3 regions of the Defluviitalea raffinosedens genome follow, and region 3 is predicted to be linked to each of the others. Evidence: riboswitches for the same ligand, from Rfam matches in the RefSeq annotation. Region 3 holds a riboswitch; each other region holds the start of a gene.
The links. Region 3 has a riboswitch for thiamine pyrophosphate ahead of JOD07_RS09505 (hydroxyethylthiazole kinase). Riboswitches for the same ligand answer to the same signal wherever they lie in the genome.
Positions count from the first base shown of each region.

Region 1: linked by a shared signal. The riboswitch ahead of thiW (energy coupling factor transporter S component ThiW) and the one ahead of JOD07_RS09505 (hydroxyethylthiazole kinase) in region 3 are both predicted to bind thiamine pyrophosphate.
Region 2: linked by a shared signal. The riboswitch ahead of thiT (energy-coupled thiamine transporter ThiT) and the one ahead of JOD07_RS09505 (hydroxyethylthiazole kinase) in region 3 are both predicted to bind thiamine pyrophosphate.

Region 1 covers NZ_JAFBEP010000002.1:240,064-247,907, forward strand. Annotated here, with positions in the region: gene JOD07_RS03065 (MFS transporter) at 27-1,169, opposite strand; gene thiE (thiamine phosphate synthase) at 1,333-1,956, opposite strand; gene thiM (hydroxyethylthiazole kinase) at 1,946-2,779, opposite strand; gene thiD (bifunctional hydroxymethylpyrimidine kinase/phosphomethylpyrimidine kinase) at 2,763-3,596, opposite strand; gene thiW (energy coupling factor transporter S component ThiW) at 3,610-4,104, opposite strand; TPP riboswitch at 4,223-4,334, opposite strand; gene JOD07_RS03090 (S8/S53 family peptidase) at 4,532-5,575, opposite strand; tRNA gene JOD07_RS03095 (tRNA-Thr) at 6,079-6,151, opposite strand; gene JOD07_RS03100 (DUF5105 domain-containing protein) at 6,410-7,012, opposite strand; gene JOD07_RS03105 (polysaccharide deacetylase family protein) at 7,313-7,844, opposite strand, start outside.
Region 2 covers NZ_JAFBEP010000010.1:48,312-56,155, forward strand. Annotated here, with positions in the region: gene adhE (bifunctional acetaldehyde-CoA/alcohol dehydrogenase) at 1-1,316, shown strand, start outside; gene JOD07_RS08915 (hypothetical protein) at 1,350-1,676, opposite strand; gene JOD07_RS08920 (Cof-type HAD-IIB family hydrolase) at 1,738-2,544, opposite strand; TPP riboswitch at 2,652-2,756, shown strand; gene thiT (energy-coupled thiamine transporter ThiT) at 2,791-3,450, shown strand; gene JOD07_RS08930 (YkuS family protein) at 3,682-3,972, opposite strand; gene JOD07_RS08935 (DUF4446 family protein) at 4,027-4,530, opposite strand; gene JOD07_RS08940 (ParB/RepB/Spo0J family partition protein) at 4,540-5,412, opposite strand; gene JOD07_RS08945 (ParA family protein) at 5,409-6,176, opposite strand; gene JOD07_RS08950 (YegS/Rv2252/BmrU family lipid kinase) at 6,340-7,236, opposite strand; gene argS (arginine--tRNA ligase) at 7,251-7,844, opposite strand, start outside.
Region 3 covers NZ_JAFBEP010000012.1:2,037-9,880, reverse strand. Annotated here, with positions in the region: gene JOD07_RS09535 (hypothetical protein) at 1-6, opposite strand, end outside; gene nadC (carboxylating nicotinate-nucleotide diphosphorylase) at 358-1,194, opposite strand; gene nadB (L-aspartate oxidase) at 1,176-2,741, opposite strand; gene nadA (quinolinate synthase NadA) at 2,755-3,684, opposite strand; gene thiC (phosphomethylpyrimidine synthase ThiC) at 4,088-5,392, opposite strand; gene JOD07_RS09510 (MTH1187 family thiamine-binding protein) at 5,432-5,737, opposite strand; gene JOD07_RS09505 (hydroxyethylthiazole kinase) at 5,773-6,096, opposite strand; TPP riboswitch at 6,426-6,524, opposite strand; gene JOD07_RS09500 (hypothetical protein) at 6,889-7,089, opposite strand; gene JOD07_RS09495 (AraC family transcriptional regulator) at 7,606-7,844, opposite strand, start outside.

The DNA of each region.
Region 1 (7,844 bases), on a different contig from region 3:
AATACTCCTAAATATGAACATAAAAATCAATCTTTAATCCCCACTGCAAGTATGGATATAATTGCAAGAATCCCTAATAACCCTGTCGTAATAAAACCAGTCATAAGCCCGAATTTATCCCCTATAACCCCAAGCAAAACCGGCCCCAAGATCATACCCACACCATATATTGCCTGATAAAATCCCATGGTGGTAGTCCTAAGGTTTGGTTCTACATTTCTTATCACCAGTCCCATTAGCATAGGAAAAGTCATCGCTCTTCCTATGCCGCTGATGATCTGCACCAAGTAAAGCAAATATAAATTAGGAACAAAGGGAGTAAGAATACATAAAACTGTGTTTAATCCGAACCCAATAAGTAATGTGTTTTTACTTCCAAAATATTTTACAAATACGATCCCTGCCAACGCTGAAAATAATATTTGGGGAAGATTAAAAAACGTAGTTAAAAGCCCCAATTCAAACGAATTGGCTCCTAACTTAGAAGCCACGATTGGCGTAAATCCAAAAATCGTCGCAAAAGTTATAAATTGAGACAATATCCCTAAAAAGCAAATATGTAATATATCTATATTCTTTACAATGATAAGCAGATCAGATACTTTAAAGGGCTTTCTATCGATGGCATCTTCTTTTGGTATAAAAAAACTTAGAAGAAATCCCATAAGGCCTACAATGGTACTCAGCAAAAATATGTGCCTCACGCCTAAGTAAAGGGAAAGAATACCTGCCAACAAAACTGCAGTAAATTGTCCGATCATATTTGCTGAGTTAATGATTCCTATAGCCTTAGTGGATTCCGAAGGCTTATAATACCCAGAAAACATTACCGTAAAATTTACCCAAGTTGCTGCAGCTACCCCCGCCAGAAATCTTCCCCCTAAAAGAGTATAGGGACTTGGTAATATAAAAACTATAAGTGCACTAAAAATTGCTGTAAAAAGACCTAATACAACAAATATCTTTCTTTTATTAAATACATCTGATACGATTCCTAAAGGTATTCTTAAAATAGTCTGACTAAGTCCATAGGCTCCGGTGATCATGCCTATCATTCTATATGAAGCCCCCATATCTTCTGCAAAACTAGACAACTGGGGGACATACGCATATAATGAAAACCAAAATAAACCTGTTACAATGCAAAAGAGCACCTTTTTATTAGACATAATACATCTCCTAATATAATATTTTGGTAATTTATCTTGAATGTTTTGATTTATCTCTATTATATAATAAATTACCTTTATCAGGAGAGTAAATCGATAAATTTCGCAATTTTTTTCAAAAGTTTATCTTCTACAGCTAATACACAAAATCTTGGAAGATTTATTAAAACCTTTGATTTCTAAGACAGAAAGCAGCTGATTTTATATCCTTTTTCCCTAGAATTGCAGATACGACTGCTATTCCATCTATATTAGTATCTTTTAATAAAGATACATTATCTTCATTGATCCCTCCGATGGCAACGACAGGTATGGCTACACTCTGCTTTATTTCTTTTAGCAAATCTACAGAGACATCTCGTGCGTCTTGTTTCGTGCTGGTGGGAAATACTGCTCCCACCCCTATATAATCTGCTCCATCCTTTTCTGCCTTTTTGGCTTCCTCAAGAGTAGATGCAGAAACACCTACAATTTTATTTTCACCTATGATTTTCCTTGCAATTACACAGGGTATATCCCTTTGCCCTAAATGAACCCCTTCGGCATCTACTGCCAGGGCAATATCCAGTCGATCATTGATAATCAGAGGTATATTATATTGGCTGGTTATTCGCTTTATCCTAAGGGCCATATTATAAAATTCCAAAGAAGTTATATCTTTTTCTCTAAGCTGAACCAGCGTAACACCTCCTTGTATAGCCTCTTCTACTGCAGATTCTAAGTTTCTTCCTGCTAATATATCCCGGTCTGTGACAAGATAAAGTTTATAATCAACATTATTCTTCATCAATTTTCCCCCAATTCAATATTTCTTCCTCCGATAAATGATATATAGCATCCATGATTTTACTTTTCAGACTTCCACTTCCCTCGTATGGATCCAATCGGTTATAGGCTATTTCGCCTGCTATTCCCATGGTTGCAACCCCTGCAAGAGCCCCATAAAGATCATTGCTTCCTGCACCCAGATAAGAACCAATAAGAGAAGTGCACATACAGCCTGTACCTGTAATTCTTGACAGCATTTCATGTCCATTCTTAACTGAGTATAAAGTTTCTCCGTCCGTTATAATATCCGTTTTTCCAGTAATCGCAACAACTGTATGAAAGCTATTGGCAAAATCCCTGGCAAATGATTTTATACTGGACGAAACATTTTCACCGGTTGAAAAGTTTTCTGAGCTATCAACGCCCTTGGTTTGAGCATTGATGCCATATAAAGCCTTTATCTCCGATAAATTGCCCCTTACAACTGCTATTTTTATTTTACTCATAATTTCTTTCGCAATCTTTGTTCTGTAAGGTGTTGCTCCCACCCCAACAGGATCTAATACAACGGGAATATTAAATTCATTAGCTTTTTTTCCTGCTTCAATCATAGATTCCACCGTTCTGCTGTTTAGCGTTCCTATATTAATGACTAAGGAATCGGACAGTATAACCATATCCCTGACTTCATTTATGTCATCTGCCATAACAGGAGAAGCACCAATCGCCAGAGTAATATTGGCACAGTCATTGACTGTCACATAGTTTGTGATATGGTGTACTAAGGGTCTTAAATTTCTTACATTCTGTAATGCTCTTGAGATTTTATAATATATCTCCATCTTCAAGCCCACCTTTTTTGTATAATTCATAAAAATGATGGGTAGGTCCAACGCCCTTCCCGATGTCTAAAGCATGTTCTATTGCAATGGTGATATATCTTTTTGCACGATTCACGGCTTCTTTTATACTGTATCCCAGAGCTAAATTGGAAGCTATGGCAGAGGATAGGGTACACCCTGTTCCATGAGTATTTTTAGTGTCAATTCGCTCAGAGTAGAATCGTGTAATATCTTTTCCATCATAAAGCACATCCACAGCTTCTCCACTCATATGCCCACCTTTTAAAAGTACATTCTTCGCTCCTAATTTATATAGCTCCTGTGCTGCCTTTTCCATATCTTCAACAGTTTTGATGGCAATAGGTTTTGATGTTACTGTACGTATTATTTCTTCTGCTTCAGGGACATTGGGTGTAATAACAGACGCTCTTGGAATAAGTTCTTCGATTAAACTTTTCTTTGCTTCCGGCTTTAATAAAGAATATCCACTCTTTGAAATCATTACAGGATCTAAAACAATATTTACTGGATGATATTTTCCTATTTGACTTGCTATAATATGAATCGTCGAAGGTTGCGATACCATTCCAATCTTGACTGCATCCACTTGTATATCTGTAAAAATAGCATCTATTTGTGCTTTTATAATGGCCTCATCCAAATCCCGTACGTCAAAAACGCCTTGGGTATTCTGAGCAGTTATGGCTGTGATCACGCTCATACCATATACCCCATGGGCGCTAAAAGTTTTTAGATCTGCCTGTATTCCTGCTCCACCAGAACAATCCGAACCTGCTATAGTTAATACTTTTTTCATGATTGCTCTCCCCCTACAATTGTTTTTTGATATCCATCACTTTAGTAAAATCTAACATTTTAATAATGGCATAAGATATTATGCTTCCCCCGGTGGTGCTTATTAAGAATGGAGAGATATAAAAGAATGCTGTAACATCATTGCCTAATATCAATTTAGCAATAGGATAAGCCAATAACCCTCCAAGGATTCCTGTGCCAAGTATTTCTCCTGCAACTGCGAAAGCAGGCTTATTGGTCTTCTTGTATAAAATCCCTGCAAGAAATGCGCCTACCATGCTGCCTGGAAAGGCTAAAAGTGTCCCCGTACCTAAAAGATTTCTTAACAGAGAAATACCAAATGCTACTGCTGCACCATATCCTGGACCAAGAGCCACTGCTGTCAGAACGTTGATAGTATGTTGAACCGGAAAGCATTTTGATGCACCTATAGGAATATAAATAATATTCCCTGCGATTACCCCTATAGCAATAAATAAAGCAGACAAAGTAATCTTTTTCGTTTTCATTTTGATCCTCCTTATATCTCTATTTATTTCTATACATAAAAAAACACAAGCCGCAGGACTTGTGTTTTATGATTTTTGAAGTATGTAAAAATCCAGAAAATGTGATTTTACATCATACAATAAAATCAACAACACTTCCTACGCTGGAATTACCCAGATCAGGTTCATAGGGTCAAAGAATTACGGTTCTTACTCTCAGCCGGCCAAATCCGACTCCCCTGTGCAAAGGATTTTTAAGTTGTTTAATGAAATAATAACATAATTCACTAATAAATTGCAATACTATTCTGCTTTAATACTGGCTAATAGCTGTGTCTTAAGTGTTATATAATTAGCTTTTTCATAAAATCCAGAGTTTACAGTAATCATATTTCATCAATACTAATCTTTATCTGATGCTTCGGTTTGATCCTATATGGTCTGAATATTAAGGTGTACTTTTAGCGTGTGATGCATTTTTCTTAACCATCTCTATGAAACCTTCTGGATTAATGATTTTGCCCCCCTGAAAATCATATCCACTATCCAATAAATATTTAACAGCTTCCTCCTTGGTTAAATCAGGATCCACTTGAAGTCCTAAGGCGATTGTTCCAACTACATATGGTACAGCCCAGCTTAAACCACCATTTGTCCAATAAGCATATTTATTTTTTATGCTTTTATGACCATCTGCAGTTGTCCTTGCACCGGTTGGCACTCCAAAACTATCGTTCTCAATAAAACCCTTTGCCCATTGTGCTGTTTCGTAATTTCTATAATCATCTTTATCTTTATAAGGCTTGATCAATAAAGGAAGGTAATTAAATGTAGTCACATTTATGACCATAATATTATTTTTTTCTGCTTCTATAATTGCTTTTTTATAATCGTCAATATAGTTTTCTCTTTCATCCGGTGAATCTGAAAATCCTACTACTTTTATTTTCTGGTCTTCAGGTAAAGATTTATTTATTTCTATGAGTTTATATAAGGCTTCTGCATGGGTTCTTTGGTCTTCCAGCCATGCAGGATGCCCCAAAAAATACACATTCGCCTCAGGAGCTACCCCTATTTCAGCTCCAGCTAATAAACTAAGTACTGCCGGGCCATGCATTGAGGTATCCATACCATTTTCTTCCGACCTAATCTTGTAATACTTAAGATTTACATTAGAATATGCTTCATGGCCTTCAAGAAGAGGTTGGTCTATATATGCGATGTTTACATTTTTCCCTGTATAACCTAACTTGTGTAATTTTTTTATGTTTAACCCCGGATCTTTTCCATATTCAATCACTTTTAAAGGATCAAAATCATCCGGCATACGATTTTTACCCGGCCACTTTGTTAAGTTATCAAATTCCAGGGTATATAATAATTCTTCTTGTCCTCTTAAATCTAAATAGGATAAATTCTTTCCACGAACGTCCATATAAGCTTCTAGTTCTGTGTATATGAAAAATCTATATAGTAATAAAATGATTATCATTATAATGAGAATAAAACTCCACCTTATATTTTTTCCTTTTATCATTTAGTTTACTCCCCTTATTTATTAATATCTTTATCATTCTAAATTTAAACTACAATAGGATGGTTATTTTATAATACATCGCACTCCCTATGAAAGCTAAGTTTTTAACGCGACAAACTTTTCCAATGTTTGAAATTGTATCATATTTGTAATATATATTCAACAAATCTAATATTACAATATTGTAAGTTTTCCTACTTTTTATTTTTTGAACAAATTTTAGATATTCTTTCAGAATTAAAAAATGGCAGATATTTACAAGGGGCCTTGCAATAAATATATAAGCACAAAATTGATATTTGGTTTTATCAGGGTTGAGTTTGTTTCAATTGATCTGTAATAGAATTATGACGAATAGATTTTATTAAAAAATTAATAGGTATAATGTGGATAAAGACAGGACATCAAGAATCAAAAAAGGCTTCTAGCCAAATTGCTAGAAGCCTTGATTTCACTAAAGCTGCTAACGGGACTTGAACCCGTGACCTCCGCCTTACCAAGGCGACGCTCTACCGACTGAGCCATAGCAGCATATTTATTAATTTGTCGCTCAACGCTTACATATGTTATCATGTTTTGACCTTTTCGTCAAGTGTTTTTTATAACTTTTTTATCTTATTATTCACTGAATAAGCATTTTGCTCTGTATTCTTTAGATAATTTAGTACAATTTGCTTTTTAGTAAAAAGAGAAAATACTATAAAATGAGACAAAATAAAAATTAAGGCTTTTAGTAAAATTACTAGAAGCCTTTTTCTATTCCTGATAATTTAACCTTGCTGGGAGAAATCACTCAGTAATGAGTGAGCTATTCATAGAATCGGCCATCTCACTAAATGCTGATACCAGGTTGCCTGTAAGCACATCTGCTAATTTTAAATTTTCTTTATCCGTATCAATGATCCATTTTCCATCTTTTTTTACACAATCTACCGTTAATTCTGTAGAGTATTCTTCAGTAGGTGTACTATCTAAAGCAGCAGTAATTTCACTTAAAAGCATTTCTTGAATTTCTTCATCACTTGGAGATTCTCCACTAAATGCAACTTCCATTACTTTTCCAACATAATTCGCAAATGCCTTAGCTAAAACAGGCTTCATATCGCCATATGTACATGATACATTTACAACGGCTCTATCATTCTCAATAGTTGTTTCACCTATTGTATAAGTCAATGTTTCATTGCTTTTCTTAATTAACTGCACAAAAGCATCTTGATCTGTTATTTCACTTGCATCCGAATCCAGTATTGCTCCAAGCTTTTCTAGATCAGTATTTTTCATGGCATCAAATAACTCAGAAACCGCCTGTTCGGGTTTATTTTGCGAGCATCCAATTAAGCTTAATATGAATACCCCCATTACGATTATTGCTAAAACTCTCTTTTTCATTAATCTCCCTCCTAAATTAATCATATTCTTCACAATTATACACTTATTGTTAAAATTATGCAATGAATAAAAAATTATTATTTTTAAGAAAAATTATACAATATCACAACTTATTAATGATATGGTCTCTCAGATTTTGGTGAGATTACATAACTACCTTCACCATTCAAATTGACTTAAGCAACTTTTTCCCTAAATTCAAGACTATATTTTTCTATAAAAAAACTGACTCCCAATCATAATTTTTAGTTTAGCTTTTGGGAGTCAGTGTTCAATCCATTCTTTATTATTTATTAAAATCTATTTTTTAAGCTGACTTAATGCTTCAAGGTATTCAAATCTCTTCAGTGTATTCTTGCTGATGACTGGGTCAATGCCAAGCTGTTCGTTAAAGAATCGTCTAATATCTTCTTTTGTTGCAACAGTATCCAGTCGGTCCATCAAGTCCAATCTGTTATAATGCTTGCATCCTATATAATAAGGGTGTTTTAAATACATGGATTTATCTTTTTTAGAATTACAGATTTTTGCCAAATCTTCTTTGTAATCCTGTTTGGTCAGGGTCATCATAATCATTTCCCCGATGGTAAGTTCTTTATCGGGCTTAAATTCATTGGTCTTATAACCCAAAATAAATCCTTGCTGATCCAGGTCTCTTGCAATCTCAAAGTTCTTTGACACATCATGGAAATCTTCAAAAGGATATAGCTTCTTAAGTTCTCTCACTGAAATCACTTTATATCCATGTTGAGATAAGATCTCCAGCTGCTCCTTAAGCGCAGTAGCAACCGGCGTCATCAAAGACATATTGTACCCGTCTTTTTGGAATATG
Region 2 (7,844 bases), on a different contig from region 3:
ACGGAAGAAACTCCACCACATCCAATGTAACGGCTGTTAACTTAATTAATAAGAAAAGGGTGGCAAAAAGAAGAGTGAATATGCAATGGTTTAAAGTTCCAGAAAAGATTTATTTTGAAGCAGGTTCTGTTCAATATTTAAGCAAGATGCCAGATATAAGCCGTGCTTTTATTGTAACAGATCCATCTATGGTTAAGCTCGGATACGTAGACAAAGTATTGTATCACTTAAGAAAAAGACTTGACTATGTACATTGCGAAATCTTCAGTGAAGTAGAGCCCGATCCTTCTTTAGAAACCATTCAAAGAGGCGTAGAGTTAATGAATAACTTTAAGCCTGATGTCATCATTGCTCTTGGTGGTGGTTCTGCTCTTGATGCTGCTAAGGGAATGTGGCTCTTCTATGAACATCCGGAAGCAGACTTTACAGGCATGGCACTGAAATTCATGGATATCAGAAAGAGAATTTATAAATTCCCAAAAATGGGTAAGAAAGCAAAGATGGTGGCAATTCCAACCACATCCGGTACTGGTTCTGAAGTAACTTCCTTTGCAGTTATAACCGATAAATCTAAGAATATTAAATATCCTTTGGCGGATTACGAATTAACTCCTGATGTAGCAATCGTAGACCCAGAATTTGTTATGACCGTTCCTCCTTCAATTACTGCAGATACCGGACTTGACGTATTAACCCATGCAGTTGAAGCTTTTGTGTCCATCTTAGCTTCTGATTATACTGATGCACTGGCTATGAAAGCTATCGAATTGGTATTTGAATATCTTCCAAGAGCATATAAAGATGGAAGCGATGCTGTAGCAAGAGAAAAAATGCATAATGCTTCTTGTATTGCAGGTATGGCATTTACCAATGCATTCTTAGGAATTAACCACTCCCTGGCTCACAAATTAGGAGGGGAATTCCATATTCCTCATGGTCGTGCCAATGCAATCCTTCTTCCTTATGTTATAGAATACAATGGAGAAACTACTCCAACCAAATTTGTTTCTTGGCCAAAATATGAAAAATTCGTTGCTCCTGAAAAATACGCATTAATTGCAAAACGTTTAGGACTTCCTGCTTCAACTCCTGAAGAAGGTGTTAAATCCTTAGCAAATGCAGTCAGAAACTTAATTAAAGAACTGAACATGCCAGCAACAATTAAAGATTGTGGTGTAGAGGAAAGTGCATTCCTGCAAAAAGTTGAATACTTGGCAGATCGCGCTTTTGAAGACCAATGTACAACCGCAAACCCAAGACTTCCTCTTGTAAGCGAATTAGTAGAAATCTACAAAAAGGCTTATTACGGAAAGTAAAATTAACATCAAAAAACTCAGCCAGGCTTAATACTATGGCTGAGTTTTTATTTCTATATCATAACTTCCGTCAGGCCTTTTTTTTATTTTTACCGGTTGCTTTGTATCCTTCGTTTTATATTCCCCATTTTCTAAAATTAAATCAATGGAGGAAGAACTTTTCTCTCCATTGATATATAGCGGCATTCCATCTGGTGCAGTAATTCTGATCGTATTTTCCTGGCTTTTAGTTATCTGTTTTGAAATACTTCTAACAGGAACATAAATACCTACAAATATAAATAAGACAATGATGAGCAGTAAAATTTCTTCCAGGAGCTGATATAAGAGTCTTTTATATATTTCCCTGTGCTCTGTCATAGAAAAACCCCTTATCATTGCTTCTATTCTATTGTATTCGTAAGTACTTGTATAACATACTTTATAATATAAACTTTTCTATAATTTCTTTTATGGCATGGTGATTATTATCATTTTCTGTTATATACTGTGCTGCTTTCTTAATATCCGGATGGGCATTCGCCATGGCAATTCCAAGGCCTGCTTCTTTGATCATATATAAATCATTAAAACTGTCTCCCACACATATAATCTCTTCTCTTTTTAATCCTAATTTCTGTCCTAATTTTCTTACCGCTAATCCCTTATTGGCATGAATGCTGGTAAATTCTAAATAGAAGGGCTTCGAAAAGAACATATGGAGCTTTCCCTCTGTCCAGGTTCTTAACTTTTCTGCTATTTTTACCAGTTTCTCATGTTCATCGTAAAAAAGAACTTTTATAACGTCCCTCGTAATACCAGTAGAAAAATCTCCTATTTCTACGGATCTTAAACCGGTTATACTGGTATATCTTTTTGAGTATTCATTGCTTTTTTCTACAAGTAGCTCATGATCAAGATAGGTCTGTGCATATATATTTTCTTTTTTGGCAAAGGAAAATAAATACTGTGCATATTCTAAAGGAACATCTTCTTCGCTGATGATGTTTAAATCTTTGGTTTCAAAAATCACTGCACCATTATATGAAATACCATATTCATCTTCTTTCTTAAGGCCTAACTCTTCTAAATAAGGGTTGATGGAAATACTGGCTCTTCCTGAGCAAAGTACAATTTTTACACCCTTTTCAATTGCTTTTTGTATTGCGTCTTGATTTTCTTTTGTTATTTTTAATTCATCATTTAAAAGTGTATCATCCATATCAATTGCTACCATTTTATATCTCATTTTACTTTTCCTTTCCTTAAAATGATCTTTTGAGTTCTTTTAATTTGACATTTTCTATGGAATATTATATAGTATGTATTGAAAGAACATGTTCTTTTAACTGAATATGCGTCCGCTAGGGGAGCCTTTTTGGCTGAGAGTGTGCATCTATGCACTAACCCTTTGTACCTGATCCAGATAATGCTGGCGAAGGGAAGCGAAATTTTGGTAAACCTCCTGCGGACAAAATTAAAGGAGGATTTTTTTATGTTTGGTGAAGAAGCATTACAAAACTTTATTGAGTCACCTCTAGGTAAGACGATCATTGTCTTAGTCGCTTTAATTCTTGTGGCCTTGTTTGCGGGAAATCTTTATAAAAAGAAGAATCTTTCCGTTAAGGCATTAGCTTATTCCGGACTTGCCATCGCCCTGGCCACCATCCTGTCTAATTTTACTTTGTTTCAACTGCCCCAAGGGGGTTCTGTTACACCATTTTCCATGATGTTCATTGTTCTTATAGGCTATTGGTTTGGACCTTTTGAAGGGATCTTGGCAGGTGTAACGTATGGACTTTTACAACTTGCCCTGGGAGGATATGTTGTTCATCCTGCACAGCTTTTATTAGATTATCCTTTGGCTTTTGGGGCTCTGGGATTTTCCGGATTCTTTAAAAAAGGCTCTTATTCTCTTATTTATGGCTATATTGCAGGGGTAATGGGGCGATTTGTATGCAGTTTCTTATCCGGATGGATTTTCTTTGGCTCCTATGCATGGGAAGGATTTGATCCCATTACTTATTCCATACTTTATAATTTGTCCTATATTGGAATAGAAATGGTATTAACCATTCTTCTGTTTATGATTCCATCCTTCAGATTTGCACTCAATCATATTAAGAAAACCGTGAATGTCAACGAATATGCTTAAAAATCTTAAGAAAATCCGTTGTAATCGCCAAAAAGCAATTACAACGGATTTTTAATGCCTTATACTTTAAATCATTTATATTAAATGATACAACATCTTTGTGTATATTTCAACAAAATTCATGTTTCATAGCTTTCATATAAATTTATAACATTCATGACATTTAAATTCCCTTTATTAATTAGCATACGTCATACTAATTGAATAAGGGAGTAAAATCTATAGACCTTATTAAAACAGTGGAGAATATACCCTATTGTTTAAAATCTGCTCGATTTCATCTATGCTTTTATTCTGTGCGTTTATAATAAGTACTCCGTGATGTTTATGGTTCGATCTTTTCTCTATGGAAGATGTCAATTCCGGCCTTGTATCCTCATTAATTTCTATCCAATTGGGATGATTAATATATATGTAAGCATCCACCGGATATGGATACTCGTCTTCATAGACTACCTGATACCCTCTTTGCTCTAATTTATCTTTGAATCCTTCTAAACCTCTTTCTATGGCTACAACCATAAAAACACCTCCATAGTTATAGTGTCTCCATGGAGGTATCTGTTATTCTTTAATTTATATTCTCTTGCCTTTATTTTTTAGTTGTGCTATTTGCAGAGCCTGTGCTTCTTCTGCAGACAGTACATATGAACTTTTTCCGTTTTCTATTGGCTTTGCATAGGTATAGGAACCTTCCCTGCTATGTATGCCATTGAGTACTATCCCATCATCATAATCATCTAAAAGCGCAATGGCATAACATAGATCTCCACCCATATCACCAAAAGCATTGTAACGGACAATTCCTGCTTTTTGAATACAACTTTTTAGGTTTCTTTTGATTTGATTACATTCCTCTACGATTCTTTCATTGTCTTTTTCAACTTGCATAACCTTCTCTATATAATCCAGCAGGAGGTCTTCTATAGGTCTTTCTTTCTTGCCCCCCATGAAGTAATTGTACTTTTTGTTGAGCTTACTCAATCTTACCGATAATATGATGACAATAATAAATAAAATGATTGAAAAAGCACTTACTCCTATTAATATTACGCTGCTGTACTCTGAAATGATCCTCATAATGTCCACTTATTTCACCTCTGAACCCCTATTTTCAATAGATTGAATTAAATATAAAATTCTTTCCAAATCCTCATCGGAATAATATTCTATTTCTATTTTTCCTTTTTTTCTACCCTTAGTAATTTGAACTTTCGTTCCTAAGATATTCTTCATTTTATTTTCAATTTCTTTGAATATTGGCGGCATTGCTTCATTTTTTTTCTTTTTTCTCGGTTTTTCCAGTATATCTTTGATCAGTTTTTCTGTTTCCCTTACACTCAGGTTGTCTTTAAGTATTTTGTCAACAACTATAATTTGTTCTTCTTTACCTGGAAGAGCTAGAAGCGCTCTGGCATGCCCTTCGCTAATACTTCCTCTGACTAAAAGTTCTTGAATGCTTTCATCTAATTGAAGGAGTCTAAGGGTATTTGCAATGGCTGAACGACTTTTGCCTACCCTTTTTGCCACTTCCTCCTGCTTAAGAGAAAAAGAATGAATGAGCGTTTCATACGCCTTTGCTTCTTCTATCGGATTCAAATCTTCCCTTTGCAAGTTTTCTATTAAAGAAATCTCCATCACTTCATCATTACTATAATCTTGAATAATTACAGGCACTTCACTAAGTCCTGCCATTCTTGCAGCTCGCCAACGCCTTTCCCCTGCCACAATTACATAAAAACCACCTTGCTTTTTTACAATCAAAGGCTGAATGATTCCATGTTCCTTGATCGACTGCGATAGTTCTTCCAGTTTTTCTTCATCAAAATTTTTTCTTGGTTGCTCTTTATTAGGCTCTATCTCATTTATAGGAACTATTTTGATTTGTCCCACACTACTTTCTTCCGGCAAATCAGATATGAGAGCAGAGAGTCCTTTTCCTAATCCTCTTTTTGCCACTATGCTTCCTTCCTTTCTAATATTTCTGCGACCAGTAATCTGTAACTTTCTGAGCCTTTTGATTTTTCATCATACATCATGATCGGCAATCCATGGCTGGGAGCTTCCCCTAGTCTTACATTCCGCGGAATGAGCGTTGTATATATTTCTTTTGAAAAATATTTTTTAACTTCTTCCACTACCTGCAGGGACAGATTGGTCCTGGCATCATACATTGTAAAAAGAATCCCTTCTATATAGAGATTTGGATTAAGTTTTTTCTGAACCAATTTTATGGTGCTGATTAAATGGGTCAATCCTTCTAAGGCATAATATTCACATTGAATGGGAACCAGTACGCTATCTGCAGCAGTTAGTGCATTAAGCGTCAGTATATTTACCGCAGGAGGGCAATCAATAAAGATATAATCATAATCTTTATTAATTTTCTTAAGAGCATTGCCAAGCACATACTCTCTTTTTTCGACTTCCAATAATTCTATTTCTGCTCCCGCCAAATTCATATTGGAAGGGATCAACTCCAGATTCTTCATAGGCGTCTTTAATTTAATATCATTGATGCTGATTTCTCCAAGAAGTACATCATAGATTGTTTTAGTGAGTTCATTTTTTTGAATGCCTAATCCGCTAGTGGTGTTTCCCTGGGGATCTATATCAATGGTAAGAACTTTATATCCCTGTTCTGCTAAACCAGCAGATACATTAATATTGGTAGTTGTCTTTCCTACTCCACCTTTTTGATTAAAAACTGCAATTACCTTTCCCAAGCTATTTCCCTCCCGTGGCTTTCTTTTGATTAATTATACCACGATTTTAGTATAAATGAATCCTATCTATAATAAAATTTAAAAATGTTTCACGTGAAACAAAAAATTAAACTGCCGCCATAGACTATTATATCGCCTACAAACAGCAGTTTAAATAGGTATTTTATATATTTGCAAAAACCTCTAGTTTCCTATGGCATACTTTGATTTCAAGAGGTAAATCCGGGCCTTTTTCGCCGTCCACATCTGATTCGAAAAAATATTTTTCAGTTTCCAAACAAGAAATTTTGAATTCACTTTTCCTTAAGAATAAAACATTAGGATCGTCTAAATGTTCTCCTTTTAAGATTTTTAGAAATAATACAGCCAATTCATGAAAAGGTCTGGCTTTTATGCCTACAAAATCAAAAAAACCGTCATCTACAGCAGCACCTTTAGCCAAGCGTTCAAATCCGCCAGCACTATTCCCATTCAACACCAAAAAAAGATAAAACAAATCTTCTATAACCGTATCTTCACTTTCTATTCTAAGGGCAAAAGGCCTGAATTTGGGAAGTTGCTCAATTCCTTTGATGTAGTACGCCAGCTTCCCTAAGGTATTCTTAAAATGAAGATCTATCGTTTGAGATACGTTGGTAAAAAGGCCACCGCAGCAAACATTGATAAAATAATTATCATTAACCTCTCCAATATCCACTTTTTTAATGTTATTTCTTAGAATAATATCGCAACACGCACCAACATCCTTTGGCAAATTAAGATGTCCTGCAAAATCATTGGCGGTACCAAAAGGAAAGATGCCTAAAGGGATAGTTAAATTATTTTTTACCATCGCGTTAATAATTTCATTCACTGTTCCATCCCCACCGGCAACAGCTAAAATTGAATAATCATCATTGCTGATCTTTCCTACGGCCTCTGTAATATCTCCTTTTTTATTACTTCTAAAAATACTCACATCATAACCAGCAGTTTGAAACTTATGAATAAATGTATCGAGCTGCAGGTGAAAACTTTTATCTCCTGATGCCGGATTATAGAATAATTTGATTCGCTTCAAACCTCATCCCCCTTTTACATCTTTTCAGGGCTTTTAACACCTAAAAGATAAAGACCAGAGGATAATACAATTTTTACACTATAAACAAGAGCCAATCTAGCTTTTTTAACTGCTTCATCTTCTGTTAAAATTGGATTGTCATGATAAAACTTATTGAAAGCTTGAGCAAGATCCACTACATAACGAGCAATAAATGAAGGTTCTAACTTTTCTGCAGCGTCTTTTACCTTTTCTGGGAACTGACCGATAAGACGGATCACTTCAATAGATGCAGGGTCTGTTAATACATTAAAATCTATATTCTCTTCATCTACTTTAATGTCTGATTTTCTCAAAACACTGCAGGCTCTGGCATGAGTGTACTGAACATAAGGGCCAGTTTCACCATCAAAATTAAGAACCTTATCCCATGAAAACACCACATCTTTGATTCTGTTATTGCTTAAGTCATTAAAGACTACTGCTCCAATTCCTACTTGTTCTGCAACAGTTTCTTTATCTTCCAAATCAGGATTTTTATCATTGATAATCTGTTTCGTTTTCTCAATAGCTTCTTTTAAAAGTTCTTCAAGCAAAACTACATTTCCTTTTCTTGTAGAAAGCTTTCC
Region 3 (7,844 bases):
TTCCATATGTCTGCTCCCTAAACAACTTAATATTTTTTGAATTAATTTTCTACTCACTTTTAATATCTCTTGCATATCTTTGTAGAAAAAGAACCTTTACTTGTTTTAGTAAAGACATTCCATAAAAAGTATTAAAATATTAGAAAAATTAAAGGACTTATTACAAATGACCTTCCATCTCTCTTCCTGATTATATCATTTTTCCAACATATATACAATAAAAAAATAAAATATTCATAATTATACAAACAATACTTATTCTTATTTATTTAATTCTATAAAAGAAATAAACATCTCCTGTTATATACTGATATCAACAGGAGATGTTTGGATTCACATATGGAAAAAATAATATCATTAACTTATAAATTTTAAGCTTATATCCATAGCCTTTACAGAATGGGTTAATGCCCCAACGGATATAATATCAACACCGGTCTTGGCAACATCAACCAAATCATCGAGGGTAATTCCTCCGGATGCTTCCAGAATAACTTTTCCTTTGCCTATTTCAACTGCCTTCTTCATCTCTTCAAGGCTCATATTGTCAAGTAAAACCATATCTGCTCCAGCTTCAATGGCTTCTTTAAGTCCTTCTATGGTTTCAACTTCAATTTCAACTTTAATCGTATGAGATATTTTCCCCTTAACATTATGGATCGCTTCTTTAATTCCACCTGCTGCAACAATATGGTTATCCTTAATCAAAACCGATTCTGACAGATTGAATCTATGATTATAAGCCCCTCCAACTCTCACAGCGTATTTTTCAAGAATTCTAAGTCCAGGAGTCGTTTTCCTGGTATCCACTATTCTTACAGGAAAATTTTTAACAATATCGCTGTATTTCCTGGATACAGTAGCTATGCCTGACATTCTTTGAAGCAGATTAAGGGCAAGTCTTTCCCCTTTAAGAATGGCTTTAGTGCTTCCCTCTATTCGGGCAATCACAGTACCTTTGTCAACTTTATCTCCATCTTTAACATTAAATTTAACCACTACATCTTGATCTAATATCTTAAATACTCTTTCAAAGACATTAAGTCCTGCTATAACCCCTTCTTCTTTAGCTAGCAGCTGTGCTGCTGACTTACTTTCATCATCTATTAAAGTGTCTGTCGTTATATCAATGTTATTAATGTCCTCCTTTAATCCATTCTTTATGATTTCATCCACTAAAATCCAATTAAGCATTTAGATTCCTCCCTATTTATCATCATATGACTGCCTATACTTTCTTCCCTGCTTAAAGCAGCCTGAATAATCAAATACGCAACTGTTGCAATATTAAAACATTCATAAAATGCCTTGCTGTCTTCACTGCAAGCTTGTAACCGGTTTAATACTTCCTTCATCATATATAAGGCTGCATATAATCCTTCTTTGCTTCTAAAAATAAAAGCATTTCTTCCCATTGTTTCTCTGACTTTCGTTTTAATTTCCTGAATTTCATTTTGGTCTATGGATTCATAAACTTCGTCATTTTTAATCAAAGGCTCTTCTATTTTTAATTTATTTATGGTTTGATTTATGTCTTCTGCTGCTCTTTTCCCAAATACCAGACCTTCTAACAGAGAATTGCTTGCCAGCCTATTGGCTCCATGAACCTTCGTACAAGCAGTCTCTCCACAGGCATACAGTCTCTCAATACTCGTCCTTCCAAAATAATCTGTTCTTACGCCTCCCATGAGGTAATGCTGTGCCGGACAGACAGGAATATAGTCTTTGGTCATATCAATCCCTTTAGACAAGCAAACCTGGTAGATACTTGGAAATCTGTTTTTAATAAAATCTGCATCCTTATGGGTTATATCCAGATAAACATAAGGAGTATTTTCTTTGATCATTTCATTAAAAATGCTTCTGGAAACAATATCCCTGGGGGCCAAGTCTTTAAGTTTATGATATTTACCCATAAATGCCTCTTTTTTATTATTTCTGAGTACAGCTCCTTCTCCCCTTACAGCTTCTGAAATCAAAAATCTTTTATGATCATTGGGGCTGTATAATACAGTTGGATGGAATTGTACAAACTCCATATCGATGATCTCTGCTCCTGCTCTGTAAGCCATAGCAATGCCATCCCCTGTAGCAATCACTGAATTCGTTGTATAGTTATAAACTTGTCCTATCCCTCCAGTAGCTAAAACAACGGCCTTAGACAGTATTGCATAGGTTTCTGCCCCATTTTTAACTAAAGCACCTAAGCATTTAAAGTCCAGTGTCAACAGATCTATGGCAAGTTGATTTCCCCTAATGATAATATTTTCTCTCTTTAATGCTTCTTTGGTCAAACCCCTCATGACTTCTTTCCCGGTTCTGTCCTGATAGTGAAAAATTCTGTTTTTTGAATGTCCTCCTTCTCTGGTTAATTTTATATTTCCCTTTTCATCTTTATCAAACTGGACGCCCATATCCATAAGCTTTTTGACATTTTCTAAAGCTTCTTCCACCAGTATTTGTACAGATTTTTTATCATTATAGTTATTGCCTGCCTTTATTGTATCTTCAAAATGAAGGAGCATACTGTCTTCGGGACTGATACTGGCAGCTATGCCCCCTTGAGCTAAATTACTGTTATTTTCATTAATCATATCCTTTGATAAAACGATTACACGATATTTAGGATCTATATTGATGGATGTATAAAGGCCGGCTACTCCGCTACCTATGATGAGCACATCACAGTATTCTCTTTTTATTTTATCCAGGTTAAAATTTGCAAGATACCTTCTCTTCATTCTTCTATACTCCTTAAGATACTTTCAGCATCCTTTCAAGAGAGTTTTTAGCTGCTGCCATAATATCTTTGTCGACTTCGATTTCATAAATTTCGTCTTTTAATGCTCTATACACATCTTCCAATCGCGTTTTTTTCATGTTAACGCATATCAACGACGGGGAAAGCAAGTAAAACTTTTTATCAGGATTCTGCTTTTCTAAAGAATGAAGTACACCCATCTCAGTTCCTATAACAAATTCCTTTTCATCCGACTCTTCTACATATTGTATGATTTGAGATGTACTTCCTACAAAATCTGCTTTTGCAACTACATCCGGATTACATTCCGGGTGGACTAATATCTTTGTATTGCTTCTATGCTTTCTAACCATATCCAATACATTGCACTTTACTTTATGATGGGTTATGCAAAATCCTTCCCAACATATGACATCCTTTTGGGGTATCTGTTTCGCTACATAATTCCCTAAGTTTTGATCTGGTACGAATAAAACTTTATCACTGTCAATGGATTGAACCACTTTTACTGCATTGGCTGAAGTACAGCATATATCACTTTCTGCTTTAACTTCCGCAGAAGAATTAATATAACATACCACCGGAACATTGGGGTATTTTTTCTTCAATACTCTTAGCTGATCCGCATCAATCATATCAGCCATAGGACATCCTGCATCATATGCCGGCAAAAGAACTTTTTTATCCGGTGAAAAAATCTTTGCACTTTCTGCCATAAAATGTACACCACAAAAAACGATAATATCCGCATCGGTATTGGCAGCTCTTCTGCTAAGTCCCAGTGAATCCCCAACAAAATCTGCTATATCTTGAACTTCTGGTGCTTGATAATTGTGAGCAAGTATGATAGCCTTTTTTTCTCTTTTGAGTTTATTGATTTCATTAATCATTTCCTGAGTATCCATGGTATTTCTTCCTCTCATCATAAACCTTGCCGCCTAATTTACATTTTTAGATTTAATAGTCTTTTAATCTGATCAGGCGAAGGGGGTAATTAAAATCTTAGCTGTAAGTTGAATTTAGAATTTAATCCATATTTACATATTTATATGTATGTTTACATATGTATTTATATGTGTATATACACCATTATACATAAAAAAAGAAGTTTATCAATAATCAATTTATTTAGTATAGAAATAATGCTGAATTGATATTTGCGCAAAAAATACCTCCTGTTATAAATCACTTTGATTTAATAAACAGAAGGTATTTATATTCAAATACAGAATAGAAATACTGGCAATCAGCCATCACTATTTTATTGGAAAAATTTTATTCTTCAAATTATCATGTTAACTTAATAATTCACTAGCCAGGACTCAATCACAAAATATCGATATGTTCGCCTGCCAGTGCCTTGTTCATACTTCTTACTGCACAAAATTTTCCACACATGGAACATGTATCTTCGAACTCTGGCTTCCTTTCTTCACGGATTCTTTTTGCAGTTTCAGGATCTATCGCACATTCCCACTGGGCTTCCCAGTCAAAGCTTCTTCTTGCTTCTGCCATTCTGTCATCAATCTGCCGTGCTCCTCTTACCCCTTTTGCGATGTCTGCTGCATGGGCTGCTATTTTCATAGCAATAATCCCTTGCTTTACATCTTCTAAATTTGGTAATGCTAAGTGTTCTGCAGGAGTCACATAGCACAAGAAAGCCGCACCGGCTGAAGCTGCAATGGCGCCACCAATCGCAGCCGTGATGTGATCATATCCAGGGGCAATATCCGTTACCAATGGACCTAACACATAGAAAGGTGCTCCGTTGCAAATCGTCTGTTGTATTTTCATATTGGCTTCTATTTGGTCGATCGGCATATGTCCTGGTCCTTCAATCATAACCTGTACATCTTTTTCCCAGGCTCTTTTTGTAAGCTCTCCAAGTCTTACAAGTTCTTCAATCTGACATACATCCGACGCATCGGCAAGACATCCCGGTCTACAAGCATCTCCTAAGGATATCGTCACATCATATTCACGGCATATATCCAAGATTTCATCATAATACTCATAAAAAGGATTCTCTTCACCTGTCATGCACATCCATGCAAATACAAGAGAACCTCCTCTGGATACGATATTCATTTTTCTTTTATGCTCCTTGATCTGTTCTATCGTTTTTCTTGTAATCCCACAGTGCAAAGTGATAAAATCCACTCCATCTTCAGCATGGAGCCTTATGACATCAATAAAATCTTTTGCTGTAAGGGTGGCCAGGTCTCTCTGATAATGGATAACGGAATCATATACTGGTACAGTTCCTATCATAACCGGGCATTCTGCAATCAACTTCCTTCGAAAAGGAATGGTATCTCCGTGGGAAGACAAATCCATGATTGAATGGACGCCCATATTGACAGCTTCCATCACTTTTTTCATTTCCATATCGTAGTCTTTGTAATCTTTCGAAACGCCTAAATTCACATTTATCTTAGTTTTTAGCATTGAACCTACACCCTGCGGATCAAGGCATTTATGATTTTTATTTGCACATATTACTACTTTTCCTGCTGCAACTAATGGCATCAGTTCCTCAACGGTCATCAGTTCTTTTTCAGCTACTTTTTTTAGTTCTTCTGTAATGATTCCTTTTCTTGCGGCTTCCATCTGAGTTGAATATTCTCTCACTTCCATCTATCCCCCTAAAAGACTGAATTTATGCGAATACTAATTTTCTTCTCCTAAAATTTCATTGAGTTTTTGAACCTTTCTGTTCATCATGTTAGTAAATCCTGGACGAATATCTGCCTTTAACACCACTTCCGTTCGGATGCCTTTATTTGCCAGTGCAAAGGTTGCATCTTTCACCACCTGCATCACCTCATCCCAGGGACCTTCTATTTCCGTAAACATGGAAGTGGTTCTGTTTGGCAATCCCGACTCTCGAATCACTTTCACCACTTCTGCAACTTCAGATGAAAGTTCATCTCCAATGCCAAAAGGCGCAATGGCCACTGCAATTAAAGTATTCATACATTAAACCTCCTCTATTTCAAATGGATTATTGGCTATATCTGCTGCACTTGCTTTATAAAGTTCATCAAGAAATTGTATCTGAAAGTATCTCGTAAAGTTTTTGCTACATAAGGTAATATTTCCTCATGAATGGGTAAAAGTGTCCCCACATTGATATACATAGCTTGACCAGATTTAGCCAAAACTTCTCCTTCTTCAGGCAGATACACCATAGCAGCAGAACCTCCGACAGCCAGTTGTGCATTGGCTACGAGATTAATGGTTACCATATTGGTAATGGAACCTACCATAGGGTTAGTCTTTTTTACAGTTTCCACTGTCTGGGCAATCTGATTTTGAATCTCCTCTTTTGTCATTTTCTCCTCTTCCTTTCTATGATTTCATAGCATTTTACGAATATAGACTGCATCACCATCTTTCTTACTGTTTCTTCAAAAAATTGTTAGTCAAAAAACAACTGTGTTATACAGATAAAATAAGAAAATTGGGGCCTTTGCAAGAATTATTTCGCATATAAGAGTTGCGCTTGTGAACCACTCGCACCGAACGCGTTCGGTAAAATCAACAAAATACAATATGTGAGAGGCTATATTCTGCCGCAGAGCTTTTTTGACATAGGAAATTCCACAGAATTTCCTATGTAATAAAAAAAGCGCTCCTTCATAAGGAACGCATTTCATCATTAATCTAACAATTCATTGCTTCCCTACGACAGTGTTAACTGACAGGTTCAAAGGGTCAGGTTTTACCTTCTCAACTCTTACGAGTCCCCCCGCAATCTTTTCATACAACATTATTAATTTTTAAATCTTGTCTTCCACAATATTATTCTATGGCTTTTTGTTAATGTTTTTAATCAACCATAATAAAATTGGATACTGTATACTTCTTCCATATTGTATTTTACCATTTAAGTGATATAAAATCAATAAATTTTCAAATACTATTATTTTTTACACAAGAATACATTTATGAAATTAATCCGTTAAACTACTTGAATTTCTCTTTAATCTGTTCCTTATTTCTGTTTAGGCTTTGTCATAACATCATAACAAAGAAAATGTCCATTATCAGTTCTTATGGAATAAAATTCTGTTGTATGCCTTTTTAGCGATAAGCATTTTAACGGTTTGTCTTTTTCGAATATGCTATAAAAAAGAATCTTGGAAATCTAAAAATAATATCCCCGTTTTTTGCATGGAATATCTTTGAACTAGAATTTCTATCAGTTCACTTTCAAATGCTTTTCTCTCTAGATCAGGTAAGACATTGAGATAAAGTCTTAAACCAGTAACGAGATACCATTCCAGGATATCGTTGTGAGATTTCATAACGTGATCAATCACCATTATGATACGTCTAGTGAAATCAAGTTTATTGCCCTGAAAATTTAATATACACTATTTTTTACGATATTGCATGCCAAACTACGAATAGAATCACTTCAAAATAGGGAACAAGACCAAAACTCTGCCGCCGCAATAAACTTACTAAATATTTACAACACTAGATCCCTATAGTCATGCAATGAAAGCTATGTCAAGGCAAATAGTTTACAAAGGATTGATAATAAAAAAATTTGCCAATGACATAACTTCTGCATTGGCAAATCGTAGTCAAAACCACATATTTTATAAATACAACCTCTCTTAATCCTGTTTATTTACGAGAAAGTCTCACAACTGTCTCCACATGCAACGAACGGGGTGAATTGATGTCTTTTACACTGTCGGTAGTCGGAAACACGTCATCGCCACTTTTTGCACTATCAGTAGGCGGGAAGGCGGGAATATATCCACCAATTGTATCATTTACGAGAAGGGCACTCTTACTAGGAGTACCCTAAATAATAAATATTAATGTAATTAATAGTCTTTTTTCTTTACTGGAATCCAGATTTCGCTTCGATACTTTGGATTTCCAGTATCTGGACTCTCATTCCATAAAATTTCAGGACCTTCAACCGCCTCGTATCCTGAAGATGGAAACCACTCTGAGTATATCCTACCCCACACATTTTGAAGTGTTTCCGGGAAGGGCCCAATGGATTCAAAGACTGCCCAGGTACTGTCTTCTACTTTCAATACATCAAATTCTGCAGTTT